3 linked regions of the Bradyrhizobium diazoefficiens genome follow. The protein of the gene in region 1 interacts with the protein of each later gene in a pairwise test. Links are inferred from orthologs where the notes say so. Each region holds a gene or a part of one and is shown in the gene's direction. Other genes may lie near its edges. The genes, in order: JJC00_RS18525, JJC00_RS37370 and JJC00_RS20950.

The links.
Region 2: the proteins of JJC00_RS18525 (region 1) and JJC00_RS37370 interact in binary tests that used the Escherichia coli proteins (3 or more experiments, as listed by UniProt). The link is inferred for Bradyrhizobium diazoefficiens from one-to-one orthologs.
Region 3: the proteins of JJC00_RS18525 (region 1) and JJC00_RS20950 interact in binary tests that used the Escherichia coli proteins (3 or more experiments, as listed by UniProt). The link is inferred for Bradyrhizobium diazoefficiens from one-to-one orthologs.

The regions. Positions count from the first base shown.
Region 1 is NZ_CP067102.1:4,002,414-4,012,183, reverse strand. What follows is about bases 3,036-5,914. They hold JJC00_RS18525 (P-II family nitrogen regulator), read left to right. Parts: upstream 3,036-4,245; coding sequence 4,246-4,584; downstream 4,585-5,914. Other genes in these bases: glnA (type I glutamate--ammonia ligase), read left to right, coding at 4,735-5,914; JJC00_RS18530 (NAD(P)H-hydrate dehydratase), read right to left, coding at 3,036-3,865. In the rest of the region: tig (trigger factor), read right to left, coding at 1-197; JJC00_RS18540 (multicopper oxidase family protein), read left to right, coding at 617-1,921; JJC00_RS18535 (GNAT family N-acetyltransferase), read right to left, coding at 1,923-2,366; more of JJC00_RS18530, read right to left, coding at 2,366-3,035; more of glnA, read left to right, coding at 5,915-6,144; JJC00_RS18515 (slipin family protein), read right to left, coding at 6,324-7,085; JJC00_RS18510 (NfeD family protein), read right to left, coding at 7,082-8,455; JJC00_RS18505 (gamma-glutamyl-gamma-aminobutyrate hydrolase family protein), read right to left, coding at 8,897-9,670. UniProt on the Escherichia coli protein: P-II indirectly controls the transcription of the glutamine synthetase gene (glnA). P-II prevents NR-II-catalyzed conversion of NR-I to NR-I-phosphate, the transcriptional activator of GlnA. When P-II is uridylylated to P-II-UMP, these events are reversed.
Region 2 is NZ_CP067102.1:8,003,121-8,013,398, forward strand. Bases 1,003-4,389 are described here. They hold JJC00_RS37370 ([protein-PII] uridylyltransferase), read left to right. Parts: upstream 1,003-1,399; coding sequence 1,400-4,189; downstream 4,190-4,389. Other genes in these bases: JJC00_RS37365 (OsmC family protein), read right to left, coding at 1,003-1,148; JJC00_RS37375 (methylated-DNA--[protein]-cysteine S-methyltransferase), read right to left, coding at 4,197-4,389. In the rest of the region: JJC00_RS37360 (hypothetical protein), read right to left, coding at 1-598; more of JJC00_RS37365, read right to left, coding at 639-1,002; more of JJC00_RS37375, read right to left, coding at 4,390-4,727; JJC00_RS37380 (DUF1304 domain-containing protein), read left to right, coding at 4,775-5,179; JJC00_RS37385 (ABC transporter substrate-binding protein), read left to right, coding at 5,342-6,583; JJC00_RS37390 (ABC transporter substrate-binding protein), read left to right, coding at 6,845-8,071; JJC00_RS37395 (DUF1330 domain-containing protein), read right to left, coding at 8,131-8,556; JJC00_RS37400 (transglycosylase domain-containing protein), read left to right, coding at 8,726-10,278.
Region 3 is NZ_CP067102.1:4,474,992-4,484,882, reverse strand. Bases 3,580-6,579 are described here. They hold JJC00_RS20950 (two-component system sensor histidine kinase NtrB), read left to right. Parts: upstream 3,580-4,494; coding sequence 4,495-5,664; downstream 5,665-6,579. Other genes in these bases: ntrC (nitrogen regulation protein NR(I)), read left to right, coding at 5,674-6,579; dusB (tRNA dihydrouridine synthase DusB), read left to right, coding at 3,580-4,498. Also shown: JJC00_RS20975 (hypothetical protein), read left to right, coding at 363-542; JJC00_RS20970 (mechanosensitive ion channel family protein), read left to right, coding at 636-1,412; JJC00_RS20965 (CinA family protein), read right to left, coding at 1,419-2,030; JJC00_RS20960 (bifunctional 2-C-methyl-D-erythritol 4-phosphate cytidylyltransferase/2-C-methyl-D-erythritol 2,4-cyclodiphosphate synthase), read right to left, coding at 2,034-3,215; more of dusB, read left to right, coding at 3,497-3,579; more of ntrC, read left to right, coding at 6,580-7,116; JJC00_RS20940 (hypothetical protein), read right to left, coding at 7,279-7,425; JJC00_RS20935 (VCBS domain-containing protein), read right to left, coding at 7,535-9,685.

The DNA.
Region 1 (9,770 bases):
GTCTCGGCCATCACCGAACGGCCATAGACCTTCTTGAGGTGAGTAACCGGCACCTTGCCGGGACGGAAGCCGTTAAGGCGCACCTTGTCCTTGAGGTCGACGAGCTTGGCGCCAGCCTTGGCGTCGAGATCAGACGCGGGAACGCTGATCTTGAACTCGTGCTTCAAGCCTTCCGAGAGGGTTTCTGTGACCTGCATGGCGTCCAATCTTCTTCTCGTTCGGTCCCGGCACGCGCGCGTCGGGACGCTGTCATCAATCGGTCCGGCGCGCGAGGCCAGTGCCCCTGCGCCGGTGGGTTCAATCAGAACCGGCTCCATACGGAAAAACATCCGCAAGGAGCAGGCCCTTCGGTAATCCGTGCAAACGCTGAAAGCGCTTGGTGCGGGCGGAGGGACTCGAACCCCCACAACTTTCGTCACTGGAACCTAAATCCAGCGCGTCTACCAGTTCCGCCACGCCCGCGTAAATTTGCATCAAGACCGGCCGCGATGCCGCGAGCGGCGGGCTTATAGCATGTGCCCGCCTGTTCGCAGCAAAAAAATGGCCTGATGGAGGCACCCTTCAGGTAGGCACGATGGCTGGACTTATCCAGCGCGGCGTGGTCCGGATCGCGCCTATGAAACCGCGGATTTTCGACCCGAGCAGACGCGAAGTCCTGGCCGGCCTTGGGGCTTCTGCCGCGGGCCTGTTTGGCGGCGGCGCAGCACCAGTCGCGACCACCCAGCTTGCGCTCCAGGCCCGCCCCGCGACCCTGGCTTTGAAGCCGGATCAGCCCCCTGCACCGATCTGGGAGCTGGCCGCCGTCAGCCATCTCGGCAACGTCCGTCTTAGGCGCGGCGACCTCTGCGAGGTGACCTTCCGCAATACGCTGCCTGTCCCGCTTGCGCCAACCTGGTACGGCCTCAATGGCGCGGCGGTGGCCGATCCCCTGCGCGGGCGCGCGCCCACCGCGCCTGACGCGACCGAAACATCAATTATTTCAATACCAAGCGCCGGAACCCTGGTAGCCGACTTTCGCCTCTTTGAAGACCGCCTGAAGCAGCCTGCACGCCCGCTTCTTGTCGTCGCCGAGGAGACCAGCCGCATCGCCGTCGATCGTGACGAGGTCCTGCTGATCGAAGAGTGGCGCGTGAGGCCGGATGGCACCGCGTTGCCGCCGGGCCAGGATCCCAAGGACACGACCCCGCTCTACACGCTGAACGGACGAACTTCATTTGAACTCTCAGCCGCGGTCGGCGAGCGGCTGCGGCTGCGCTTCATCAACGGCTCGCAACGTTCTGTTCTGGCGATCAAATTGGAAAACCACGAGGTCCACGTGATGGCGCTGGACGGACAGCCGACCGAGCCGTTCCCGGCCCGCAACGGCGCCCTGGTGCTGGCCCCTGGCGCCCGCGCCGACGCCTTCGTCGATGCAGCCATATCGGCCGCGTTCGTGCTGCATGACGGCAAGCAGGCGAGCCCGATCGGGCACCTCACCATCTCGGGCAACCTGGAGCGACGCGCGGCCCTGCCGCCGCCACAGCCGCTGCCCTCGAATGACCTCCCCGAAAAGCTCGATCTGAAAGGCGCCCTGCGGTTCGATGTCGCGCTCGGCGCCCTCGACGCCGGATGGACACGGACCGCCAATTTCTCCACCGCCTCGGCTCCCGCCTTCCGCGCCAGGGCGGGCCGGACCATCGTGCTGGCGGTGCAGAACCCCGCCCCCATCACCATCGTCTTCCACCTGCACGGCCACCATTTCCGTTTGCTCGACCGGCTCGACGATGGCTGGAAGCCGTATTGGCTCGACACGCTCGCGATCGAACCCGGCCAGACCCAGCGCATCGCCTTCGCCGCGACCTGGCCGGGACGATGGCTGATCGAATCCGTCGTGACCGACTGGTCCGCGCCGCGGCTGGTGCGGTGGTACGGTGTGGAGTGAGCTATCGGCTCGTTCGCGTCCAGACGTACCGAGCGTCGGACTCCTTCTCCTCGTTACGCGCCCCGTCGGTCTCCTCGGCCAGGCTGAACCCGCGCGCCTCATAGAAGCGCCGCGCCGGCACGTTGCGCTGGAAGGTCCAGAGCTCGAGCCTTTCGGATGCGCCTTTGGCAATGTCGAGCAGTTCCGTGCCGACGCCGCGGCCCTGCGCGGCGGGACGAACGTAGAGCTGCTCGATCCAGCCGTCACGAAACGCGATGATCCCGCGCAGTTCATCGCCGTCGAAGCGTCCCCAGACGCGGCAGGTCGGAAAGACACGCTCGCGGTAGAACCAGTGATCCTCGTCCGGGGTGTGCAGCCCAACGAGCCACGGCATCGCCCGGTCAAACGCGGCCCGATGGACCTGCGCCGCCGCGCCCATGTCGGTGAGCGCGAGCGGCCGGAGCATCAGTACTCGATCCCGAGCGCGTTATAGATCCGCCGGTGCACGGCCGGCAGCGTCTCAGTGAGATCTTCGGCGATCAAGCCCGGCCCTGCTTCGCTTCCCGCCTCGCCGTGCATCCAGACGCCGATACTGGCGGCCTCGAACGCCGGCACGCCTTGCGCCAAGAGGCCAGCGATGATGCCGGCGAGCACGTCGCCGGCACCTGCGGTCGCGAGCCAGGGTGGCGCGTTGGCGGCGATGGTGGCCCGGCCGTCGGGCGCGGCGATGGTGGTGTCGGGGCCCTTCAAGAGCACGACGGCGCCGGAGCGTTCCGCGGCGGCGCGCACGCGCTCCAGCTTCGAGCGGCCTGGAGTCTTGTTGCTGAGGTCGGAGAACAGCCGTGGAAACTCGCCCTCGTGCGGCGTCAGCACCACCTGGGCCTCAGCCGCGGACTTGATCGACTCAAACAGCCGCTCGGGACTTGCGGCAAAGCTCGTCAGCGCATCCGCATCGAGCACGACATGGCGCCGCGCCGAGATCGCGGTGTGAACGATATCGCAGGCACGATCGCCGACGCCGGCGCCGGGGCCGATCATGCAGGTGTTATAACGCTTGTCATCGAGCAGCTCGCCGAACTCGATCACGGTGTCGACGGGTCGAACCATCACGGCGGTTAGCGCGGCTGCATTGATCGCGAGCGCATCGCGCGGGGTCGCAAGCGTCACCAGGCCCGCGCCGGCGCGCAGAGCGCCGCGAGCGGCAAGCCGCGCAGCGCCGGTCGCGGCCGCATCGCCGGAGACCGCCAGCACATGGCCGCGCGCGTATTTATGGCCGTCGATGCGCGGCACCGGGAAAGCAGCGCCCCAGAAATCCGGATCGTTCTCGAAGGTCTGTGGCGCGATCTCGTCGAGCACCTGGGCGTCGATCCCGATGTCGGCGACGCGCACGCGGCCGCAATGCATGCGACCGGGCAGCAGCAAATGCGCGGGCTTCTTGCGAAAGAAGGTGACGGTCTCGGTGGCGTTCACCGCGACGCCCAGCACGGCCGCGCTGGTGCCGTTGATGCCGCTCGGCAAATCGACCGCCAGCACCGGCGCGCCATTGGCATTGATCGCCTCGATCATCGCGCGCGCCTCGCCGTCGATGGGACGGCTCAAGCCCGCGCCGAACAGCGCGTCGATGATCAGCGCAGGTCTTCCGATCGCCTGCGGATTGAACGGCAACACCGGTTGCTTCCAGCCGCGGGCGGCGGAGGCTGCGTCGCCCTGAAGCTGGTCGCGCTCGCACATCAGGATGACCGAGACCTCGCGGCCTTGCGCGGCGAGTTCGGCGGCTGCGACAAAACCGTCACCGCCATTGTTGCCGGGGCCGGCCACGATCAGGATCGACCCCTCCTCGACCAGCGCGTTGGCGGCTTCGGCGACCGCCTGGCCTGCGCTCAGCATCAGCTTGAAGCCAGGCGTGCCGGCCGTGATGCTGAGTTGATCAGCCCGCTGCATTTCCGCGGTGGTTAGAACTTCCATGCCACTTCCCTGGTCTTAAACGCCTTTTCAACAGGCACGTTCCGCGCCGATCCACCCCGCGGAGCAACGAACTGCACAGATATTGAACCGTTTGCCTATTTCGTAGTCTGCGGTATTTTGGGTCGATCGGCTCCACCTATCAGAGATGCTCGTTAAAAGGCTGATAACGCTCCATTAATCAGGGCATTTGCAACTTGGCATAGACCCTGCTTTCGAGGAAGCCGCTTCGGTTCGTCGTGCTCACTGACATTATCTGGGTGTGGCCGGCCGTTGTTGCCGGGCTGGTCAGGTCCCGGCATAGCGAAGACAAAATCGTGCGTGAGATAAAGCGCATCCTGACGAAGACGTTGCTATTTGATCGAAAGGCCGGGAGGCGCGCAGTGAAGAAAATCGAAGCCATCATCAAGCCGTTCAAGCTCGACGAGGTGAAAGAAGCGCTGCAGGAAGTCGGCCTTCAGGGCATCACCGTGACCGAGGCCAAGGGTTTTGGCCGCCAGAAAGGCCACGCCGAGCTGTACCGCGGCGCAGAATACATCGTCGACTTCCTGCCCAAGGTGAAGATCGAGATCGTCATCGGCGACGACCTGGTCGAGCGCGCGATCGACGCGATCCGCCGCGCCGCGCAAACCGGACGCATCGGCGACGGCAAGATTTTCGTCTCCAACATAGAAGAGGCGATCCGCATCCGAACCGGCGAATCCGGGCTGGACGCTATCTGAGCCGGGTGCTATCCCGAATCTTGCGACACTCTGAAAGAAAAAAGGCTGCTTCGGCGGCCTGATTTCGTTTGTGCGGTTGCGCCAACTCGCCGAAAGCGAGAACGAATCTGCTCATCTGGAAACCGACCCGCAGAGCCAAAAGGGGTATGCATGAAGACCGCCAAAGACGTCCTGAAATCGATCAAGGACAACGACGTCAAATACGTCGACCTGCGCTTCACTGATCCGCGCGGCAAGTGGCAGCACGTGACGTTCGACGTCAGCATGATCGATGAGGACATTTTCGCCGAAGGAACGATGTTCGACGGCTCCTCGATCGCCGGCTGGAAGGCGATCAACGAGTCCGACATGTGCCTGATGCCCGATCCGGTGACCGCGACGATCGATCCGTTCTTCGCCGAGACCACCATGGTCATCACCTGCGACGTGCTCGAGCCGACCACCGGCGAGCCGTACAACCGCGACCCCCGTGGCATCGCCAAGAAGGCCGAAGCCATGGTGAAGTCGATGGGCGTGGGCGACACCGTCTTCGTCGGCCCCGAAGCCGAGTTCTTCGTGTTCGACGATGTTCGCTTTTCGAGCGGCCCCTACAACACCGGCTTCAGGCTCGACTCCTCGGAGCTGCCGACCAACACCGACACCGAATATGAAGGCGGCAATCTCGGTCACCGCATCCGCACCAAGAGCGGCTACTTCCCGGTCCCGCCGCAGGATTCCGTGCAGGACATGCGCTCGGAGATGCTGGGCGCCATGGCCAAGATGGGCGTCAAGGTCGAGAAGCATCACCACGAGGTCGCTTCCGCCCAGCACGAACTCGGCATGAAGTTCGACACGCTCACGCTGATGGCCGACCACCTCCAGATCTACAAATACTGCATCCACCAGGTCGCGCACATCTACGGCAAGACCGCCACCTTCATGCCGAAGCCGGTCTTTGGCGACAACGGCTCGGGCATGCACGTGCACCAGTCGATCTGGAAGGACGGCAAGCCGGTGTTCGCCGGCAACAAGTATGCCGACCTGTCGGAGACCTGCCTCCACTATATCGGCGGGATCATCAAGCACGCCAAGGCCATCAACGCCTTCACCAACCCGTCGACCAACTCCTACAAGCGTCTGGTCCCGGGCTATGAGGCGCCGGTGCTGCTCGCCTACTCCGCGCGCAACCGCTCGGCCTCCTGCCGCATCCCCTACACCGCTTCGCCGAAGGCCAAGCGCGTCGAGGTTCGCTTCCCCGATCCGCTCGCCAATCCCTATCTCGGCTTCGCCGCGATGTTGATGGCCGGCCTCGACGGCATCAAGAACAAGATGGATCCGGGTCCGGCGATGGATAAGGACCTCTACGACCTGCCGAAGGAAGAGCTGAAGCAGATCCCGACCGTCTGCGGTTCGCTCCGCGAGGCGCTCGAAAACCTCGACAAGAACCGCGGCTTCCTCAAGGCCGGCGGCGTGTTCGACGACGACTTCATCGACGCCTATATCGAGCTGAAGATGACCGAAGTCGAGCGCTTCGAGATGACCCCGCATCCGGTCGAGTTCGACATGTACTATTCCGGCTGATCGGCTCGAACAGGAAACGGCAGGCAAAAGGCGCTCCGAGAGGAGCGCCTTTTCGTTTTGGCGCATGATCCGGAAAAGTGCGCAGCGGTTCTCCGAAAGGAGCATGCTCCAGCAATAACCTTGAGCGCGATGACGATTCATCCCAATCTCATCGCGCTTGAGGCTGCAGGACCTCCCGGCTACGGTTGCTCACGCCGCGGCATCAAATGATCGAGCAGGCCCGTCGGCAGCGGAAACACGACGGTCGACGACCGCTCGCCCGCGATGTCGTGCAGAGCCGCGAAGTAACGCAGCTGCATCGCCTGCGGCTCCTGTGCCAGAATGCGGCCGGCCTCGACGAGCTTTTCGGCGGCCTGCTGCTCGCCCATGGCGTTGATCACCTTGGCGCGCCGCAACCGCTCCGCCTCGGCCTGCTTCGCAATCGCGCGTATCATCGTTTCATTGATGTCGACGTCCTTGATCTCGATACCCGTGACCTTGATGCCCCAGACGTCGGTCTGCTTGTCGAGGATCTCCTGGATGTCGGCGTTCAGCTTGTCGCGTTCGGCCAGCATCTCGTCGAGATCGTGCTTGCCGAGCACCGAGCGCAGCGTGGTCTGGGCGAGCTGGCTGGTCGCGGCCATGTAATCGCCAACCTTGATGATGGCGCGCTCGGGATCGACGATACGGAAGTACAGCACGGCGTTGACCTTGACCGAGACGTTGTCGCGCGAGATCACGTCCTGGGGCGGCACCACCTGCACCATCACCCTGAGATCGACCTTGACGAGCTGCTGCACGACCGGAATGAGGATGACGAGGCCCGGCCCCTTCACCCCGGCGAAGCGGCCGAGCGTGAAAATGACGCCGCGCTCGTATTCCCTGAGAATGCGAACGGCCTGGGTGAGAAACATGACGACGAGCAGCGCAAGCACCGCATAGATCGAATATTCAATCATCAGAGTTGACCTCCCTCGCCACCGGCCGGGCTCGGACGCCGGACCACCAGCGTTAAATCGACGATATTGGCGACCTCGACCGTCTCGCCCGGCCTGAAGCTGTCGGCGCCGCGCGCCTGCCAGCGTTCGCCATGCGTAAAGACGTGACCTTCGGTCTCGTTCCAGTCGAGGACCTGGGCGGACAGGCCGCGCATGGCTTGCGCGCCGACCCGGGTCGGGGCGTTGCGGGCGCGCCTGAGCGCGCCGAGCACGACGAGAACAAAGCCGGTGAACATCGCCGCGACGACGGCAATGACCGACCATGACAGCCGGTAGCCTGGCGCTTCGACCCGGACCAGCATGAGCGCTCCCAGCACGAAGGCGACGACGCCGCCAAGACCAATCACCACGGTTGGACTGAACGCCTCGATGGCCAGCAACGCGATCCCGACGAGCATCAAGCCGAGGCCCGCATAGTTGATCGGCAGCAGGTTGAGGGCATAGAGGCCGACCAACAGGCAGATCGTCCCGACCACCCCCGGGGCGACCGCACCGGGCGACACGAACTCGAAGATCAGGCCGTAGATGCCGACCATCAGGAGAATGAAGGCAACGTTGGGATCGGTGATGACCGCCAGAAATCGGGAGATCCATCCGGGGTCGACGACTTCGACCACGGCGTCCTTCGTCGCGAGCCGCTGCGTCTTGCCGCCTGCGACCTCGACCACGCGACCATCGATCTGTCTGAGCAATTCGGCCGGATCGCGCGCGACGAGATCGATGACCTTTTCCTGCAACGCGCCGTTGGCCGAGAGCGTGGCCGCTTCACGGACCGCCTTCTCGGCCCAATCGGCGTTGTGATTGCGCAACTCGGCAAGGCTGCGGATGAGGGCGACAGCATCGTTCGTCACCTTTGCCGTCATCGCGTCTTTCGGCTCAGCCGTCTTGTCCTTGCTGTCCTTGTCGGGTGTGCCGCTCGGCAGGCCCGGGAGCGGACCGCCAATCTGCACCGGCGTCGCGGCACCGAGGTTGGTACCGGGCGCCATCGCCGCGATATGGGTTGCATAAAGAATGTAGGTCCCCGCGCTCGCCGCATGAGCGCCCGAGGGCGCGACGTATCCCACCACGGGAACGGAAGAACCCAGCACATCCGCGATGATCTCACGCATGCTCGAGTTGAGACCGCCGGGCGTGTTCATTTTCAGAATCACGACCTCGGCGCGCCGCGCGGCTGCCGTGGCCAAGGCCTCCTTCACGTAGCTCGCCGACGCCGGTCCGATGGCTCCGTCGATCGTGACAGTGACTGCAAGACGGCCGTTCTCCTCCGCCGCTCCGGGACGGAGGCAGAGAGCAAGAGCGACGACGCCGATCGCCGCTATGAGGGCCGCCTTCATGATCCACACGGCAAGGGCTCCCTTGCCAGACATATGGTGGTCGGTTCGCGAACCTCAATGCGGCAGCATGGGTTGCTGCGATTGTGCAATGCAATGGATGGGATCGAAATGCATCGGCCGCGCGCCGTCAGCTACACCGTCGCACCGTAGAGATGTATGTCGGGCCCCGGCACCGTCGATTTTCGTTCTGCATCTGACTCCACTTCGTTCTCAAAGAACGAATCGGAATCGCGAAAATCGGCGCGTCCCAATCGTTGCTGATTGGTTTATTCAGTCCGAGATATTGCCGTCACCACCGGCGACCATTTCACCAGCCGCAACGGTCAATCTGCAAATCATCGGGATGCAATTCCAGCTCGAAAATTCAAAGGAGAAATGGCGCTCAGCCGCACGTCCGGCTCCACTGCGCTCGCAATGTCGACGTGGCCAAAAGATCTGCGCCTACGCCACTGCCCTCTGCTTCGCCACCATCGCCTCGCCAAACGCCTCGAACAGTTTCCGATTGATCGGATTGCGCTGCGGGTCGTATTCGGCGTGCCATTGCACACCGAGTGCGAAGCTCGCCGCTTCCGCGATGCGGATCGCCTCGATGGTGCCGTCCTCGGCCACGCCTTCGATCAGCACGCGCCTGCCGGGATCCAGAATGCCCTGCCCGTGCAGTGAATTGACCCGGATCTTCTCGCAGCCGAGGAGCTTTGCGAATGCGCCGCCCGGCGTAAGGTCGACGTCGTGACGGTCGGCGAACACGACGGTCGGGTCGGGATGGATCTCGCCATTCTCGAGCCTGGGCATGCGGTGGTTCATGCGGCCCGGGATTTCGCGGATCTCGGGGTGGAGCGAGCCGCCGAAGGCGACATTCATCTCCTGCAAGCCCCGGCAGATGCCGAACAGCGGAATGCCGCGGGCGACGCAGGCGACCGAGAGCGCCAGCGCGACCTCATCGCGGTGGATGTCGTAGGGCTCGTGCTTCTCGCAGGGGTCGACGTTGAAGCGGGTCGGGTGCACGTTGGCGCGGGCCCCGGTAAGCACGATGCCGTCGACCGTATCGAGCAGTGCGGCGATATCGGTGATGTCGGGCGAGCCCGCGAACATCATCGGCAAGCCGCCGGAAACCTCGGCCACGGCGCGCAGATTGCGCTCGCCGACCATCTGCACCTGAAATCGATTTTCGATGCGACTGGCGTTCCCGATCACGCCGACGACCGGCTTTCTCATCTCCCGTTCCGACCTCCCACGTTAAGAAGATTCTCCAAACATGCCCCTCGGATGGAACAAATTCAACAGAGGGGATCGCGGGACGGCAATGCTATTTTCG
Region 2 (10,278 bases), 4.0 Mb from region 1 along the record:
GGGGATGCAGGATCACCATCATGCTGGTGAAGACGATCGGGTAAAGCGCGATGACGCCGGAGACGCGCGGGCCGACCCAGCCCGAGGTCGAAACCACGATCGCGACGAGGGCTGCGACCAGCGAGGCGCGGAATGGAATGTCGTACCAGCGGCGCGTCACCAGCGGCATCTTCACATGGCGGTACTGTGCAAGCAACGGAATGCAGATGCCGAAGGCGATCAGGTTGACGGCGAGCCCGGCCATCAAGGTCCAGTCGAACAGACGGATGATGGACGCCAGCACGATCCACACCGCTACCGCGCTTCCGACACTGACGGCAAAGCTATGCCGCTGCGCCAGCACGACGTAAGTCAGCGCCAGCAAGATCGTTGCCGCGTTGACCGGAAGGCTCGACAGCGCCCCCTGCGCAATGAAGGCAGCGTCATGGTCGATCGCGAGGAAGACATAGGAAGGCCCTGCCGAGATTGGCAGCGTCGCCACCAGCGCATCGATCACCGGGCCGGAGCGCTCGGTAATCACAGACGCCGACACCACGAAGGCAGCCGCAACCGCCATACGCAGCAGAAGGAAGAGGATGTAGGACAGTTCCGCAGGCATTTTGTTCTTCTTGCCTTCCCCTCAACGGGGAAGGTGGCAGCTACATCCGCTGCATCGACACCGAAACCTTCGGACCGTTCTTGATGGTCTGATAGACCACGCAATAGCGCTCGGTGAGCTTCAGCAGCAGATCGAGCTTGTCCTGCGGCGCATCGGTGTCCACTTCAAAGCGCAGGCGGATCTCGGCGAAGCCGACCGGGGTCTCCTTGTCGATGCCGAGCGTGCCGCGAAAATCGAGATCACCCTCGGCGTAGACGTTGCCGGTCTTGAGCGGCACCTCGATCGCAGTCGCGACCGATTTCAGCGTAACGCCGGCACAGGCGACCAACGCTTCCAGCAGCATGTCGCCGGAGCAGAGCTCGAGGCCGGAGCCGCCGGTGGCCGGATGCAGGCCAGCCATCGCGATCGCGCGGCCGGTCTCGACCTTGCAAGCGATGCCTTCGCTGTCGGTCGAGCCCTTGGCCTTCAGCGTGATCATCGCGGTCGTGGGATCGGTCTTGTAGCGTTCCTTGATCGGGGCCTGCATCTGGCGCAGTTCTGCGGCGTCCATTCTTGATCCCTCCCGGCACGTCATTACCTGACAAGCGGGTATAGAAGGCGATCCGTTTGGTGTCAGCCTCCGATTAATGGATGCTGCCATGAGCAGCCCGGGCGAGGGCTCAAAAAGTTAAGAAAGTCATTACGTTATGGTAGCGCCGAGGCGACGCTCGCGGATGCCCAATGCGGCCAACCGGGCCCGTCCACGGCTCATTTGAACAATGGCGGGTGACAGCGCCTGTCACCTCTTATATCCGGTGAGACATGGACAGCGTTGCGACCGAGCACAAGCCACAGGTGGATGATCGCTTCGACACCGCGCGGATCACCGCCGCGGTCGATGCGCTTGCCGAAAAGCATCAGGGCCGCGAGGACACGTTCCGCACCGCGACCGCGCAACTGCTCAAGGCCGAGCTGATTGCCGCGCGCGCCGCAGCGCAGGCAATCCTGCTGAAGGACCGCCATGGCCGCCGCTGCGCCGAGCGGCTGTGCCATGTGCAGGACGAGATCATCCGCATCCTCTATTCGGCCGCGACCCGTCATCTCTACCGCTCCCCGATTCCGAGCGGCGCGGAACGCATGGCGGTGGTGGCAACCGGCGGCTATGGCCGCGGCCTGATGGCCCCCGAGTCCGACATCGATCTCTTGTTCATCCTTCCCTACAAGCAGACTGCCTGGGGCGAGCAGGTCGCCGAAGCCATTCTCTATTGTCTCTGGGACATGGGGCTGAAGGTCGGCCACGCCACGCGCTCGGTCGATGAATCGATCCGGCAAGCGCGCGGCGACATGACCATTCGCACCGCGATCCTGGAGACGCGCTTCCTCACCGGCGACCAGCCGCTCTACGACGAGCTGGTCGCCCGCTTCGACAAGGAAGTGGTGCAGGGCACCGCGTCCGAATTCGTCACCGCAAAACTCGCCGAGCGCGAGGAGCGGCATCGCCGTGGCGGCCAGTCGCGCTATCTGGTCGAGCCCAACGTCAAGGACGGCAAGGGCGCGCTTCGCGACCTGCACACGCTGTTCTGGATCGCAAAATACGTCTATCGCGTCCGCGATACCGACGAGCTCGCCGAGCGCGGCGTGTTCGACGCGCAGGAATACCGCACGTTCCGGCGCTGCGCCGACTTTCTCTGGTCAGTGCGCTGCAACCTGCATTTCTACTCCGGCCGCGCCGAAGAGCGCCTCTCCTTCGATCTCCAGCGCGAGATCGCGGTCCGGCTCGGCTATACCTCGCATCCCGGCATGCAGGACGTCGAGCGCTTCATGAAGCACTACTTCCTGGTCGCCAAGGAAGTCGGCAACCTCACCGCCATCCTTTGCGCTAAGCTCGAGGACCAGCAGGCCAAGCCTGCACCGGTGCTGAGCCGGATGATGGCGCGGCTTCGCCCTACGCCGGTGAAGCGGCGCGTCCCTGACAGCGACGACTTCATTGTCGACAATAACCGCATCAACGTCGCCGCACCCGACGTCTTCAAGCACGATCCGGTCAATCTGATCCGCATCTTCCGCCTGGCGCAGAAGAACAACCTCGCCTTCCACCCGGACGCGATGCGCGACGTGACGCGCTCGCTCGGCCTGATCAACGCGCAGATGCGCGAGAATCCCGAGGCCAACCGGCTGTTCATGGAGATCCTGACCTCCGACAACGCCGAGATCGTGCTGCGGCGAATGAACGAGACCGGCGTGCTCGGCCATTTCATCCGCGCCTTCGGCAAGATCGTCTCGATGATGCAGTTCAACATGTATCATCACTACACCGTCGACGAGCATCTGATCCGCTGCGTCGGCTTTCTCCAGGACATCGAGCGCGGCGGCATCGAGGAGTTCACGCTTGCCAGCGACCTGATGCGCAAGATCCGACCCGAGCATCGTTCGGTGATCTACATCACGACGCTGCTGCACGACATCGCCAAGGGCCGGCCCGAGGATCATTCGATCGCAGGCGCCAAGGTGGCGCGCCGGCTCTGCCCACGGCTCGGCTTCAGCGCGGCCGACACCGAGCTCGTGGCCTGGCTGATCGAGGAGCATCTCACGATGTCCACGGTCGCGCAGTCGCGCGATCTCTCCGACCGCAAGACGATCGAGAATTTCGCCGCCGTGGTGCAGTCGGTCGAGCAGATGAAGCTGCTCACGATCCTGACCACCGCCGATATCCGCGGTGTTGGTCCGGGTGTGTGGAACGGCTGGAAGGCGCAGCTTCTGCGCTCGCTTTATTACGAGACCGAACCGGTGCTGACCGGCGGCTTCTCGGAGGTCGACCGCGGCAAGCGCCTCACGGCCGCTTACGCCGAATTCCGGCACGCCTTCGCTGAATGGCCGGCGGACGAGCTCGATGCCTATGTCGGCCGCCATTATCCGGCCTATTGGCTCAAGGTCGAGCTGCCGCGCAAAATTCGCCATGCCCGCTTCGTCCGCTCCAGCGAGCAGGCCGGCCACAAGCTCGCGATCAATGTCGGCTTCGACGAGGTGCGCGGCGTCACGGAGCTGACGATCTTCGCCGCTGATCATCCCTGGCTGCTGTCGATCATCGCCGGCGCCTGCGCTTCGGCCGGCGCCAACATCGTCGACGCCCAGATCTACACCACCACCGACGGCCGCGCGCTGGACACGATCTCGATCTCGCGGGAATACGACCGCGACGAGGACGAGGGCCGGCGCGCCACGCGCATCGGCGAGATGATCGAGGACGTGCTGGAAGGCAAGCTGCGCCTGCCCGAAGTGGTGGCGCGGCGCACCGTGCGCAGCAAGGCACGTCCCTTCGTGATCGAGCCGGAGGTGACCATCAACAACCAATGGTCCGACCGCTACACCGTGATCGAGGTGTCAGGCCTCGACCGCCCCGGCCTGCTCTACGAGCTGACCACCGCAATCTCCAAGCTCAACCTCAACATCGCCTCGGCCCATGTCGCGACCTTCGGCGAGCGTGCCCGCGACGTGTTCTACGTCACCGACCTGCTCGGCGCGCAAATCAACGCGCCGACCCGCCAGGCCGCGATCAAGAGCGCGTTGACCCATGTGATGGCCGGCGACAAGGCGGTTCAGCCGGCGGCGTGAGCGGAGCCTAAACCTCTACGCCCTCATGCCGCAGCAGCCAGCGCTTACGCTCCAGGCCACCGCCATATTTCACCAGCGAGCCATCGGCGCCGATCAGCCGATGGCACGGCAGCACCACGCTGATCGGGTTGGAGCCGTTGGCATGGCCGACGGCGCGAATGGCTTTCGGCATGTCGATCTTTGCGGCGAGCGCGCCGTAGCTCATCGTGGTGCCGACAGGGATTTTCGCAAGCGCCGTCCAAACCTTCTGCTGGAACGGTGTGCCGGCGATGCGCCATTCGATTCGCGCGAGCTGACCGAGATCACCCTCGAAGTAAGCCGACAGCGCCACCTTCATCGCCGTCGGCGCAGGCCGATCAACCAGATCGACCGCGCCGTGATGCAAACGCAGAAGTTCGCGCATGCGGTGCTCGTAATCGTCCCAGTCGAGCGCGCGCAACGCGCCGTCGGCATCGGTGACGAGCAACGCGATCCCGATCGGCGTCGCCAGGCGATCGAGGCCGAAACGTTCAGGAGTCCTGGTTGGTCGAGCAGCCATTTACGACACCTTGCATCGAAACACGCTTCGCACTTTCCATGCCGGCCATGCTACCGTCCACCCGAAAGCTGACGCTTTGGGGGCTCAACTTGATTCTCATCGCCAATATCCTGGTGGCACTTGTCGCCGCACTGCACGCTTACTTCCTGATCCTTGAGATGTTCCTCTGGGACAAGCCGCAGGGCTTGAAGGTTTTCCGCAATACGCCCGAGAAGGCCGAGATCACGAAAGTGCTGGCCGCCAATCAGGGCCTCTATAACGGCTTCCTCGTCGCCGGCCTGATCTGGGGTCTCGTCCACGGCAATCCGGCCTTCGCATTCCAGATCAAGGTGTTCTTCCTGCTCTGCGTGATCGTTGCCGGCGCCTATGGTGCGGCGACCGTCAGTACGCGCATCCTGATCGTGCAGGCACTACCGGCGGCGATTACGCTGGCTGCGCTGTTCCTGGCCTGAGCTTCTTGGCCTAAGACCTTAGCCTGAGACGCTACGGCGCAGCGCCGCGATCCTTGCGCGGCCCCTCGCGTTCCTCCACACTCTTCGGCAGCGATGGCGACCGTTGCAAGCAACGGGAAAAGACCGTCGACCGGAAAATTCCGTCAGGAGGAACAACCCAACATGAAGACTCGCAGAGCCTATCTGGCTGCCACGGCAGCGCTCGCCTTCGCGTTCTCCGTCAGCCAAGTCTTCGTAGGTCAAGCCCTCGCCCAGAAGAAATACGACACCGGCGCGAGCGACACCGAGATCAAGATCGGCCAGACCGTGCCGTTCTCCGGCGCCTATTCCGTCTACGCCAATATCGGCAAGACACAGGCCGCTTACTTCAAGATGATCAACGATCAGGGCGGCATCAACGGCCGCAAGATCAACCTGATCCAGTATGACGACGCCTATTCGCCGCCGAAGACCGTCGAGCAGGTGCGCAAGCTCGTCGAAGGCGACGAAGTGCTGTTCACCTTTCAGATCATCGGCACCGCGGCGAACGCCGCCGTGCAGAAATATCTCAACGGCAAGAAGATCCCGCAGCTCCTCGCGTCGACCGGCGCTGCGCGCTTCAACGATCCGCAAAACTATCCGTGGACCATCGCGTATAATCCCAACTACGTGTCCGAGGGACGGATCTACGCCAAGTACATTCTGAAGGAGCATCCCAACGCCAAGATCGGCGTGCTCTACCAGAACGACGACATGGGCCGTGACTATCTCGCCGGTCTGAAGAGCGGCCTCGGCGACAAGGCCGCCGGCATGATCGTCGGCGAGGTCTCCTACGAGGTCACCGATCCGACGGTGGATTCGCAGGTGGTCAAGCTGAAGTCGTTGGGCGCCGATCTTTTCTACGATGCCTCGACACCGAAGTTCGCGGCGCAGGCGATCAAGAAGGTCGCCGAGCTCGGCTGGACGCCGGTGCATATCCTCGACATCAATGCGAGCCCGATCTCGGCGACACTGAAGCCGGCCGGTCTCGACATCTCCAAGGGCATCATCTCGACGCAGTATGGCAAGGAGCCGGGTGATCCGCAGTGGAAGGACGATCCGGGCGTGAAGGCCTTCTTCGCCTTCATGGACAAATATTTCCCCGAAGGCGACAAGCTCAACACCGTCAACACCTACGCCTATTCGGTGGCCGAGCTGCTGACGCAGGTGCTGAAGCAATGCGGCGACGACCTGTCGCGAGAGAACGTGATGAAGCAGGTCGCCAACATCAAGGACTTCACGCCGAGCTTCGCGCTGCCCGGTATCAAGATCAACACCGGGCCGAACGACTACCGCGTCAACAAGCAGATGCAGATGATGAAGTTCAACGGCGAGCGCTGGGAGCTGTTTGGCCCGATCATCGAGGACAACGGACCGGCGGGTTAGCGACTGCGTAGGATGGGTTAGCGTCAGCGTAACCCACCCCTTTGGCATCCGCGGCAACAAAAGTGGTGGGTTACGCCCAGCGGACTGCGCTTCGCGCGGCCGCAAGGCTAACCCACCCTACAAATTTGCACCCTACGAACGGCCACCACCTCCCCACCTTGCGTAGCAGCAACGCCTCCTCCACACTCGCCCTCAGCGATGGCACCGGACGCACAGTGCGCCCGGGAGACCATTGGCGATAACAGACTGAGGAAATTGCGAATGAGGAATGGAATTTTGCATCTGGCCACGGCAACGGCGCTGACCCTGGCGCTGTCGGTCTCAGCGGCCAATGCCCAGAAGAAATATGATCCGGGCGCGACCGACACCGAGATCAAGGTCGGACAGACCATGCCGTTTTCAGGACCGGCGTCGGCCTATTCGTCGATCGGCAAGACCCAGGCCGCCTATTTCAAGATGATCAACGACCAGGGCGGCATCAATGGTCGCAAGATCAATCTGATCCAGTATGACGACGCCTATTCGCCACCGAAAGCCGTGGAGCAGATTCGCAAGCTCGTCGAGAGCGACGAGGTGCTGCTGACGTTCCAGATCATCGGCACGCCCGTGAACGCGGCCGTCCAGAAATATCTCAATTCCAAGAAGGTGCCGCAGCTGTTCGCGGCCACCGGCGCCTCGAGGTTCACCGACCCGAAGAACTTCCCGTGGACCATGGGCTACAATCCGAATTACTTCGTCGAGGGCCGCATCTACGGCCAGTACATTCTGAAGGAGCATCCGAACGCGAAGATCGGCGTGCTCTATCAGAACGACGACCTCGGCAAGGACTATCTGAACGGCATCAAGGCCGGCCTCGGCGACAAGGCCGCCAAGATGATCGTGACCGAAGCGTCCTACGAGGTGTCCGATCCCACAGTCGACTCGCAGATCCTCAAGATCAAGGACGCCGGTGCAGACCTATTCTTCAGCGCCACCACGCCGAAGCAGGCCGCGCAGGCGATCAAGAAGATCGCCGAGATGGGCTGGCATCCGGTGCAGATCGTCGACATCAACGCCACCTCGGTCGGCGCGGTGCTGAAGCCGGCTGGCCTCGATGCCGCCAAGGGCCTGATCAGCGTCAATTACGGCAAGGAGCCGCTGGATCCGACCTGGAAGGACGACGCCGGTCTGAAGAAGTATTTCGACTTCATGGCCAAGTACTATCCGGACGGCGACAAGGATTCGAACTTCAATACCTATGGCTACGGCACCGCCCAGCTCCTGGTCCACGTGCTGAAGCAGTGCAGTGACGACCTGACCCGCGAGAACGTCATGAAGCAGGCCGCTTCACTGAAGGACGTCGCCACCGACGTCGTGCTGCCCGGCATCAAGGCCAACACCTCGGCGACCGACTACCGCGTCAACAAGCAGCTTCAGATGATGAAGTTCAACGGCGAGCGCTGGGAGCTGTTCGGACCGATCCTGGAGGACGCAGGCCCGGCGGGCTAGTGGTTGAATTCTGAAATGCAATCGGCGGCCTGCGGGCCGCCGATTTTGTCTGGGGGCGCCTACGTCGGTATCTCCCCAAAGCTCTTCCCCACCGGCAACACCGCGTGCCGGATCAGGCGCGAATCCTCCACCGCGGCCTGGCGATGCTTGACTGCCTCGCGATAGACGGGGTCGCGTATCATCTCGACGAAGGCGGCGACGCTTGGGTATTCGGCGATGAAGCAGTGATCCCAGCGCTCCTCCTGCGGGCCGATCAGCATCAGCTCGAACCGACCCTGCCAGACGATGCGGCCGCCGAGGCGTTCGAACACCGGGCCGCTTTCGCGACCATAGGCCGCATAGGCTTCCGCGCCGCTGGCCTTGTGGCCGTCGGCATAGGCCGCGTCCTTGCGCAGCCGCACCAGATTGAGCATGTGGATCGGCCCGGGGCGGTCGTTGTCCCGGAATTGCGCAAAGATTTCCTTGGTCGGATCGATGTGGCCCATGCGTGGGGTTCCCTCTCCTTGATGGCCGCGATCCTAGCGCTGCCGTGGAATGAGCGGAACTGCGGCCTGGGAATGCCGCACCTCCTAATCGCGCGTTAACGTCGGGGTAACCGGGCCTTAAACAGCGACCGCTAGCGTGCGGCGGGGCGGGATGACCGGGCGTTTGCGTATGGGGTCGGGAAAGAAAAAGGGTGGGCGGAAGGAGCCGCTGTTCGGCTTGCCCGCAGCGCTTGCCGATCTGCGCCTGACGGCGGCGGACCGCGTTCCCGGCGGCGGCGACGACAAGCCGAAAAAGTCCTCCACCAAGCGCAAGACCGAAATATCCGACGACGAGCCGCCGCGCGAGCGGAAGGCGCAACCGAGCCGCAGCGGCGCCAAGCGCCGGTCGAAATCATCCATCAGCGCGGGCCTCGGCCGCCTCGTTTATTGGGGCGCCGTGCTGAGCCTGTGGGGCGTGATCGCCGTGATCGGCGTCGTGATCTGGGTCGGCGCCCACCTGCCGCCGATCCAGTCGCTGGAAATTCCAAAACGCCCGCCGACGATCCAGATCGTCGGCATGGACGGCAGCCTGCTGGCGCAGCGCGGCGAGATGGCCGGCGCCAACGTGTCGCTGAAGGACCTGCCGCCCTATCTGCCCAAGGCTTTCATCGCGATCGAGGACCGCCGCTTCTATTCGCATTTCGGCATCGACCCCGTCGGCATCTTGCGCGCACTCGTCACCAACGTGCTTCATCGCGGCGTGTCGCAGGGCGGCTCGACGCTGACGCAGCAGCTCGCCAAAAACCTGTTCCTGACCCAGGAACGCACCATGGCGCGCAAGCTGCAGGAGGCGGAGCTCGCGATCTGGCTGGAGCGCAAGCATTCCAAGAATGAGATTCTGGAGCTCTATCTCAACCGTGTCTATTTCGGCTCCGGCGCCTATGGCGTCGAAGCCGCCGCGCAAAAGTATTTCGGCAAGCCGGCCAGGAGCGTGACCATCGCAGAGGCCGCGATGCTGGCGGGCCTGGTCAAATCGCCCTCGCGCCTCGCCCCGAACCGCAATCCGGAAGGCGCGGAAGCGCGCGCGCAGATCGTGCTCGCGGCGATGGCGGATGCCAAGTTCATTACCGAGGCGCAGGCCCAGGCTTCGATCGGCCACCCCTCCTACAATGTGAAGCCGGTCGGCGCAGGCACCGTGAACTACGTCGCCGACTGGATCGGCGAGGTGCGGGACGACCTCGTCGGCCAGATCGACGACAGCATCAAGGTCGAGACCACGATCGATCCAAAACTCCAGGCCGTGGCCGAGGCCGCCGTCATCGACGAGCTCGCGGCCAAGAGCGTGAAGTTCAATGTCAGCCAGGGCGCGCTGGTGGCGATGACGCCCGACGGCGCGGTGCGCGCCATGGTGGGCGGCCGGAACTATTCCGACAGCCAGTATAACCGCGCGGTCACCGCTAGGCGGCAGCCGGGCTCGTCGTTCAAGCCGTTCGTCTATCTGACGGCCATGGAGCAAGGCCTGACGCCCGACACCGTGCGCCAGGACGCACCGATCGAGGTCAAGGGCTGGAAGCCCGAGAACTACACCCATGAATATTTCGGCGCGGTGACGCTGACGCAGGCGCTGGCGATGTCGCTCAACACCGTCGCCATCCGCCTCGGCCTCGAGGTCGGGCCGAAGAACGTGGTGCGCACCGCCCACCGGCTCGGCATCTCCTCGAAGCTCGAGCCCAACGCCTCGAT
Region 3 (9,891 bases), 470 kb from region 1 along the record:
CACCCCACGTTCGTGACGATCGCGATACGCCCCTCTGACCGGGATGAGGTGGCACACCATTACGCCAAAGCCGAATTTCGGTAAAGCGGAATATTTTAGCGCTAGCTGATTGACCCGCCGGTTGAGTGTTTTGCCCGACAGGCAGCGCAAGGGATAGTGGCTCGGAGGCGCCAAGGCAGGGCGCAAGACCTTCGATTCGAACGCCGCACTGCACGGTCTGACAAGTGCAGTTTGTGCCAAAACGGCTTGTCCTGACGAAACACCCCTTGCCGCATGCGGCACACCCGAAAGACAGCCGCTCTCAAGGTCCTCAAGTACAATCCGAGTCGGGCGCGGGGCTTTTTGTAGTGGGACCAGGGGACATGGCGCGCTGGAAGCAGTCGTGGAGCGAGGAAGAGCTCAGCAAGCTCAGGAAACTCGCCGGCACCAAGCCGATCACGATCATTGCCAAGGAGCTCGGCCGGACGACGGGGACGGTGCTTGCCAAGGCGATCGAACAAAAGCTTCCCGTCATGCACCGGATCGAGCGTACGACGCAGTGAGGGTGGCTGCGGTCGATGTGGAACTTCGGCCGCTGAAAGGATCATTTTCCACGACGGCGAGTTTGCAACCGATTGTTCCGGGTTGGAGACCTCATGACCATCAATTTCGACACGCTGAAAGCGTCACTCGTCCTGTATGGACTGAACGCGATCTACGCGATCCTGCTGCTGGCGATCGGCTGGTATCTGTCGGGCGCCATGCAGCGCGTCGTCACGCGTGTGCTCGATGTCGGCCACCGGGTCGATCCGCTCGTGACCCTGTTCGTGTCCAGCGTCACGCGTTACGGCGTGCTGGCGGTGGTCGGCATCGCCGTGCTGCAACTCTTTGGCATCCAGACGGCGAGCCTCGTCGCGGTGTTGGGCGCAACATCACTCGCCATCGGTCTGGCGTTGCAGGGCACGCTGTCCAATCTCGCCGCGGGCGTCATGCTGCTGCTGTTCCGGCCCTTCCACATCGGCGATGACGTCGAGGTCGGCGGCAAGGCCGGCAAGGTGAGATCGCTGTCGCTGTTCATGACCGAGCTGGTCGCGCCCGACAACACGCAGATCCTGCTGCCGAACGGCCAGGTCTGGGGTGCCGCCATCATCAATCATAGCGCCTATCCCGGCACGGGCGAGGTCAAGGTGACTTTTCCGGTCAGGGCGGGTTCGGCCAATACGCTCGCCGACCGGATCCTGAAGGAGCTGCGCGATGATCCGCGGGTCGACGCGCGGGCCGCGCCGTCGGTCAATGTATCGAAGGTGATCGCCACGGATCCCGTGGCACCGGTCGTAGAGTTGACGGTGAGCGCGAAGGTGAAGCCGTCGGATGCCGATGCGGTCAAGCAGCGCGTGCTCGATCACGCGAGCGCGCTGCTGGCAGCTGCGTAAGGCGCCTCAACCCCGCGGCGATCGCGGCGGCCTTCGCTTCGCGACGTGCCGGCGCGGCGTTCGTGTGACGCGCGGGCGCAGGCGGGTTGCGGCGGTGGCGCGGCGCGGCTTGGCCGCGGCCTGGGGGCCGCGGGCGAGATCCATCAGCATGCGCAGGGCCTCGACCACCGAGCGCTGACGCACGGCGGTGCGGCCGATCGCGCCAAATCGCTGCTCGCGATGAACGATGCGGCCATCGCGCGCGGCAACGGCGAAATGCACGAGGCCGACCGGCTTGCCGGGCGTGGCGCCACCGGGGCCGGCAATGCCGGTGATGGCAACCGCGAGATCAACGCCGGCACGCTCCAGTGCGCCGACGGCCATGGCGGTCGCGGTCTCCTTGCTGACCGCGCCGAAATTGGTGAGTGTGCTGGCCTCGACGCCGAGCATCGCGCGCTTGGCGTCGTTGGAATAGGTGACGAAGCCGCGATCGATGACATCAGACGAACCGGGAATATCGGTCAGCGCGCCGGCGACCAGGCCGCCGGTGCAGGACTCGGCGGTCGCGATCGTCAGCTTGCGCATCCGGCACAGATCGAGCAGCGAGCGGGAGAGGGCGCGTGCGTCGCTGCCGCCCATGGCCTAGACGCTCCAGGGCAGGCGGATGGTGGCGCTCGCGGTGGCCGCGATGCCTTCCTCACGGCCGGTGAAGCCGAGCCGCTCGCTGGTCGTCGCCTTCACCGCGACGCGGGAGATGTCAACGCCGGAGATCTCGGCAATGCGCGCGCGCATGGTGTCGCGCAGCGGGCCGATCTTCGGCCGCTCGCAGATCATCGTGACCTCGAGATTGGCGACGCGGCCGCCGCGCGCCGTCACGCGCTCGATGGCGTATTTCAAAAACTGATCGGAGGAGGCGCCCTTCCACTTCGCATCGCTCGGCGGGAAGTGCGAGCCGATGTCGCCGTCGGCCAGCGCGCCGAGGATCGCATCCACCAGCGCATGAAGGCCGACATCGCCGTCGGAGTGGGCGAGAAAACCCTTGGTGTGCGGCACACGCACGCCGCAGAGCATGAGATGGTCGCCTTCGCCGAAGGCGTGGACGTCATAGCCCGTGCCGGTCCTGATGTCGCCGAGCAGGCTGGCCAGACGCGCTTCCTCGCGCGCGAAATCTTCGGGGGTGGTGAGCTTCATGTTGGCAACATCGCCTTCAAACGTCGCAACCGTCAATCCCGCCCATTCGGCGATCGCGGCATCATCGGTGAAATCGCTTCGTCCGTCCTTTGCCGCGCGACGATGCGCTTCGAGGATGACATCGAAACGAAAGGATTGCGGCGTCTGCGCGATTCGCAAACTTGCCCGGTCCGGCGTGTCCTCGACATTGCCGTCCGCGCTCGTGACCTTGATGGTGTCGGTGACGGCGACGACGGGGATCGCCGCACCTGTGCGGCTTGCCGCCGCGATCGCGCGCGAGATCACGCCGGCCGAGACGAAGGGACGCGCGGCATCGTGGATCAGGACGATGTCGGGCTGGTGCCTGGCGAGCGCTTCGAGACCGGCGAGCACCGAGGCCTGACGCGTCGCGCCGCCATTGGTCGGCGCCTCGTGCTTCAAGCCTGCGACCGCTGCCGTGAACATGGCGCCGTCGTCCGGGTTCACCACCGGCTGCACGGCGAACACGTCCGCGTGGGTGCTGAAGGCTTCCATGGCGCGGTAGATCACGGGCACGCCGCCGATCTCACGATATTGCTTCGGCCCGCCCGCGCCCGCGCGCAGGCCACGTCCGGCCGCGACAAGAACGACTGCGGTGCGCTGTGATTTCGCCATAGGACTCAAATATTGAACTGTTAAGGGATGCGTCGGGCGTGGGGTGATTGCCGGCATGCCTCTAGCACGGCAGGCCCGCAAAAAAAGGGGGTTTCCCGGGATTGTGGGATTCAGCATTTTGCTGCACTGCACTTGAAAGATCTGCAGAACTGTCTAAACTGTAGGCATGACGCTTGACTGCACAAGAATTGTGCGCAAGATAGGCCATGGCAGGCGCGATGAGGCCCTGTCCACTGAACGAGACCCCTGTGACCGGCCCGGCAAGTTCAGGCTCTAAGCCGTTGAAAATAGGCGATATTGAAATCGCTACCCCGGTCTTCCTGGCACCGATGTCGGGAGTGACGGACTCACCCGTCCGCCGGCTGGCCGCCGAGCTCGGCGCGGGTCTGGTCGTCTCCGAAATGACGGCCAGCGATGAGCTCGCCAATGGCCACCGGATGTCGCGGTTGCGCTGCGAAGCGACCGGGGTCGGGCCGCACGTGGTCCAGCTCGCCGGCTGCGAGGCGCACTGGATGGCCGAAGGCGCCCGGATCGCCGAGGCCGAGGGCGCCGATATCATCGACATCAACATGGGCTGTCCGGCCCGCCACGTCACCGGGGGCCAGTCGGGCTCCGCCCTGATGCGCGATCTCGATCATGCCGTCAGCCTGATCGAGGTGACGATTGCTGCCGTGAAGGTTCCGGTGACGCTGAAGATGCGGCTCGGCTGGGATGACCGCACCCGCAACGCGCCGGAGCTGGCGCGTCGCGCGGAGGCCGCCGGCGTCAAGCTCGTCACCGTCCATGGCCGCACCCGCTGTCAGTTCTACAAGGGCGAGGCCGATTGGGATGCGATCCGCGCGGTGCGCGAGGCCATCTCCATTCCGCTCGTCGTCAACGGCGACATCACCACTTATGAGAAGGCGCTCGCGGCGCTCGAAGTCTCCGGCGCCGATGCCGTGATGATCGGCCGCGGCGCGCAGGGCCAGCCCTGGCTGCCCGGCGAGATCGGCCGGCGCCTGAATGGCGGGGCGGCAGAAACGACGCCGTCGCTCGCGACGCAGCTTCATTATGTCCGCACGCTCTATGAGGGCGTCTGCGCGCTCTACGGCCTGCGCGTGGGCCTCAAGCATGCGCGAAAACATCTCGGCTGGGCGCTCGATGTCGCGGCCGAAGCGAGCGGCACGCCGGTCGAGACGCTGAAGGCCTGGCGCCAGAAGATCCTGACGTCCGAGGATCCGGGCCTCGTGCACCAGTCCCTGCAGGATGCGTTCGACGATTTCGCATGGAGCGCTGCTGCATGACCTCAGCCGCTGACCATCGCAAGCCGTCCGACAGCGACGCGATCCTGGATGCCTTGCCCAATCCCGTGCTGATGATCGGGCCCGACGGCAAGATCGTCGCCGCCAATATCGCGACAGAAGCCTTCTTCGATATCTCGACGCAGTTCTTGAAGCGGCAGTCGTTGAAAGAGCTGGTGCCGTTTGGCAGTCCCTTGCTGGCGCTGATCGACCAGGTGCGCTCGTCGAATTCGCCGGTCAACGAATACAAGGTCGATCTCGGCACGCCGCGCATGGGCGGCGACCGCCAGGTCGATCTGCATGTCGCGCCGCTCACCGAGCGGCCCGGCCATATCGTGGTGATGCTCCAGGAGCGTTCTATCGCCGACAAGATGGACCGGCAGCTCACCCATCGCAGCGCCGCCCGTTCGGTGATTGCGCTCGCGGCCATGCTGGCGCACGAGATCAAGAACCCGCTCTCCGGCATCCGCGGCGCGGCGCAGTTGCTCGAGCAGCAGGCCTCCTCCGAAGACCGCATGCTGACCCGCCTGATCTGCGACGAAGCCGACCGCATCGTGACGCTGGTCGACCGCATGGAGGTGTTCGGCGACGAACGACCCGTGGTGCGCGGCCCCGTCAACATCCATTCGGTGCTCGACCACGTGAAGCGGCTGGCGCAGTCGGGCTTTGCCCGCAACATCCGTTTCATCGAGGATTACGATCCGTCGCTGCCGCCGGTGCTGGCGAACCAGGACCAGCTGATCCAGGTGTTCCTCAATCTGGTGAAGAATGCCGCCGAAGCACTGATCGACGTTCCCGACGCCGAGATCCAGCTCACCACCGCGTTCCGCCCCGGCGTGCGCCTGTCAGTCCCCGGTCAAAAATCCCGGGTATCCCTGCCGCTTGAATTCTGCGTGAGGGACAATGGACCAGGCGTGCCGGACGATCTTCTGCCCAATCTGTTCGATCCCTTCGTGACCACCAAGCAGACCGGCTCTGGCCTCGGTCTCGCGCTGGTCGCCAAGATCATCGGCGATCACGGGGGCATCATCGAATGCGAGTCTCAGCCGCGAAAGACCACCTTCCGCGTGCTGATGCCGATGTATTCCACATCGGTCAAACACGCTGATCACAGCAGTCGCGACGGCTCTGCCGGGAAGTCGTCGTCTGCATCACAGGGGGCAAAATGAGGATTAACAATGCCCGCAGGTAGCATTCTCGTAGCTGATGACGACACCGCCATCCGCACGGTTCTCAACCAGGCACTTTCCCGGGCCGGGTATGAAGTCAGGCTGACCGGCAATGCCGCGACGCTGTGGCGCTGGGTCAGCCAGGGGGAGGGCGATCTCGTCATCACCGACGTGGTGATGCCGGACGAAAACGCCTTCGATCTGCTGCCGCGGATCAAGAAGATGCGGCCGAATTTGCCCGTCATCGTCATGAGCGCGCAAAACACCTTCATGACGGCGATCCGCGCCTCGGAGCGCGGCGCCTATGAATACCTGCCCAAGCCCTTCGACCTGAAGGAGCTGATCGCCATCGTCGGCCGTGCGCTCGCCGAGCCGAAGGAGCGGGTCGCGACGCCGGACGACGACGCCGAGATGGAGGCGATCCCGCTGGTCGGGCGTTCGCCGGCGATGCAGGAAATCTACCGCGTGCTCGCACGCCTGATGCAGACCGACCTCACCGTGATGATCACGGGCGAGTCCGGGACCGGCAAGGAGCTGGTGGCGCGCGCGCTGCATGATTACGGCAAGCGCCGCAACGGCCCGTTCGTCGCGGTCAACATGGCGGCGATCCCGCGCGACCTCATTGAATCCGAGCTGTTCGGCCATGAGCGCGGCGCCTTCACCGGAGCCAACACGCGTGCCTCCGGCCGGTTCGAGCAGGCCGAGGGCGGCACGCTGTTCCTCGACGAAATCGGCGACATGCCGATGGAGGCGCAGACCCGCCTGCTGCGCGTGCTGCAGCAGGGCGAATACACCACGGTCGGCGGCCGCACCCCGATCAAGACCGATGTGCGGATCGTCGCAGCCTCCAACAAGGATCTGCGCGTGCTGATCCAGCAGGGTCTGTTCCGCGAGGATCTGTTCTTCCGCCTCAATGTCGTGCCGCTGCGCTTGCCACCGCTGCGCGAGCGTATCGAGGACCTGCCGGACCTCGTGCGCCACTTCTTCACACTCGCCGAGAAGGACGGTCTGCCGCCGAAGAAGCTCGACACGCTGGCGCTGGAGCGGATGAAGCAGCACCGCTGGCCCGGCAACGTGCGCGAGCTTGAAAACCTCGCCCGTCGCCTTGCGGCGCTCTATCCGCAGGACGTGATCACGGGCTCCGTCATCGACGGCGAACTCGCGCCGCCCTCGGTCAGCCCGGGCGCGGCGGTCCAGCAGGGCGTCGACAATCTCGGCGGCGCGGTGGAGGCCTATCTCTCATCGCACTTCCAGGGCTTCCCGAACGGCGTGCCGCCGCCGGGCCTTTATCACCGCATCCTCAAGGAGATCGAGGTGCCGCTGCTCACGGCCGCGCTCGCCGCCACCCGCGGCAACCAGATCCGTGCCGCCGATCTCCTTGGTCTCAACCGCAACACGCTGCGGAAGAAGATCCGGGATCTCGATATCCAGGTGTATCGGAGCGGGGGCTAATTTCGGAGCGGTGGCTCAGCTCCCCCTACCAAAGGTGAGCTGAGCCTGTCCGGATCGCGCTGGCCTGTGTGGCTGACGCGGTGAGCAGAAGTCCGAGCCGGGCTCAAATGTTCCGCGGGAACGTTCGAATTCGTCATTCGGCCGCAGCGCGCAGTGTCGCACCTATCTGATCAGCCGGACCACGACCGGCTGGATATTGGCCATTTCCGCCGTCTGGTCCTGCCTGCTCGGGCCATTGACCAGGAGGTCAGAGGCCACGATCAGCAGCAGCACGGCCGACACTATGATCGCGAGAAAGAATCTATCCATGCCGGGTCAAGCCGGAACGACATGATTCTGTTCCGGGACATTCGCAAACGATCCGCCATTACCTGTGAATGCGCGGCAAACACAAAGTCCGCCGGCCGGAAACCGGCGCTCAGACGATCAGATCGTGCTGCGGCGGATGGAACCCGACGGCGGCCGCCTCGTGTGGGCCCGCGTCGTGCCCGACCGAGTGTAGGTCGTCCGGCGGAATTGCCGTCGGATGAGCGGCGTCGGCGAAAGCCGCCTGGACGACCTCGGCGGACGATGCCGGCGTCGGGGCCGCAGGGGCGGAGCCGAAGCTTTCCTTGAACCGGAACGAATCGGCCTCCGCCGCGCCCTGGATGGTCACGCTCACCGTCTGGGGCGTTCCGTCGATCGTGGTCACGATGAAGCAGTCGGTCAGCGTATCGCAGGACCGCAGGGCCTCCACCGCCGGGTTGCCCGGATCGAGCGTGTAGGTCCAGGTGCCGTCGGCCGTCATGGTGAAGCTGCCGTAGCCGTGCTCGCTGGCCTGAGGGCACGTCGTCGCCGTGAAGGTATCGTCCGGATTGTCCACGTCCTTGTCGCTCAAGGTGCCGCTGGCGCTGGGCGGCGGCAGGCAGGAGTTGCTCGGTTCGGTCACGCATCCGTGGGTATCCCCGCAGATCGTCGCCGCGTCGTTGCTGCCCTCGATCGTGATGCTCACCGATTGCGCGGTCCCGTCCGCCGTCGTCACCGTGAAGCTGTCGGTGAGGTTCTGACCGACGTTGAGCGCCTGGACCGCGCAATTGCCGTTGTCGAGCGCGAAGGTCCAGTGCCCGTCGGACGTCATGGTGAAGGTGCCGTAGCCGTGGTCGCTGGTCTCGGGACAGGCGACCGCGTCGAAGTCGTTCGAAGGTCCGTCGACGTCGACGGCGGTCAGCACGCCGCTGGCGGTCGGGACGCCGTGGTCGGCGTTGTGGACCCCGCCAGCCTCGACCACGCGTCCATGCGTGTCGCCGGAGACGACGGATGGATCGCCCGCGCCCTGGATGGTCACGGTGATCGTCTGCGGCGTGCCGCCGATCGTGGTCACGGTGAAAGTGTCCGTCGTCGTGTCGCAGGCCTTCAGCGCGAGCACGGCCGGATTGGCGTCGTCGAGCGTGTAGGTCCAGTGCCCGTCGGTCGTCATGGTGAAGGTACCGTAGCCGTGGTCGCTGGCGTGGGGCGTGCTCACCACGGTGAACGTGTTGGCGGGATCGTCGACGTCGGCGTCGGTCAGCGTGCCGCTCGCGGTCGGCGCGGCATGGACGTCGTGACCGGCCGCGAAGGCCGTGGCGGCCATTGCGGTGGCGGCGACCGATCCGGCGGTGGCGCCGGAGATCACGGACGCGTCGTCCGTCCCGTTGATGTCGATGGTGAAGCTCTGGCTCGCTGAGGCGAAGCCGTCGGAGGCGGTGATCGTGAAGTTGTCGGCGCTGGGAGCCTTCAGCGCGTTGATGGCGTCGTTGTTGGGCACGTAGGTGTAGGCGCCGGTATGGCTGTTCACGTAGAGGATTCCGAACGAGCCCGGCTTCTCCACGTCGAAGCTCGCGCCCGCCACCGTGAAGGGACCGACGATCCCGCCGGCGATGCCGAAGGTCGGCGCGCCGCCGGAGCCGAAGCTCGAGGCCGAGAAGCTGCCGCTGGATGCGGAGAATTCGTCGAACCTGATCGTGTCGATCTCGACCGGAGCCGATCCGAGGTTCAGGGTCGGTGCCGAATGGATCGGCGCGTCCGGGACCAAGCTCGCCGGCACTACCAGTCCCTCAAGGGCATGCGGCGCCGTCGGCCCGTTCGGAGCCTCGAAATTAATCGGCTGCGGCGACGGATCGGCGGTTTCGCCGGGCGGCGTGCTGGAGCCGGCCGGCCCGTGCTCCCGCGAATAGTTCGCGAGCACGTCCTGTTGCTGGGCTTGCAAGTCGTCCATCTGCGACGCGTTGTTGGCGAGCTGGGCGAAGCTGACCGAGGACCCGGTCTTGCTCAGGACGACGGTCTGTCCGGGATCGTCGACGATGATGTGGCGCGGCACGGCCTCCTTGGTGACGAGCTCGAAGGAGCCGTGCGCGAAATCCTTGTAGGTGATGCTGTCGTGGTCGAACAGCGCGACGTCCGGATCGGCGCCCCACGCCTCCTTCAGCGCGGACAGGATCAGCGCCACGAACGAAATCCCGCCGGTCAGCGACGCGACGCCGAGCCGGCTGCCGGGCGGCGTGCGTCGTAGACCGTCGAAGACCCGTGCCGGCGACATCGCCACGTCTCGCATGTTGTCGTTTCGGATCGCGCCGATGCCGCCGCATCTGCCCGCATTGCACGCTCGGAAATACGCCATTTCGGCGGACGCCGCGCAGCATGAACGCGGGCCCGACTGACTATTAAGTGGTAGCCCGAAGCCCGATCTGGCCCGTCTCGCGTGGCTCTGCCATCATTCGCGGGGCGCGATGATGGGGCTCTTCTCGCGAAGGGAGAAGC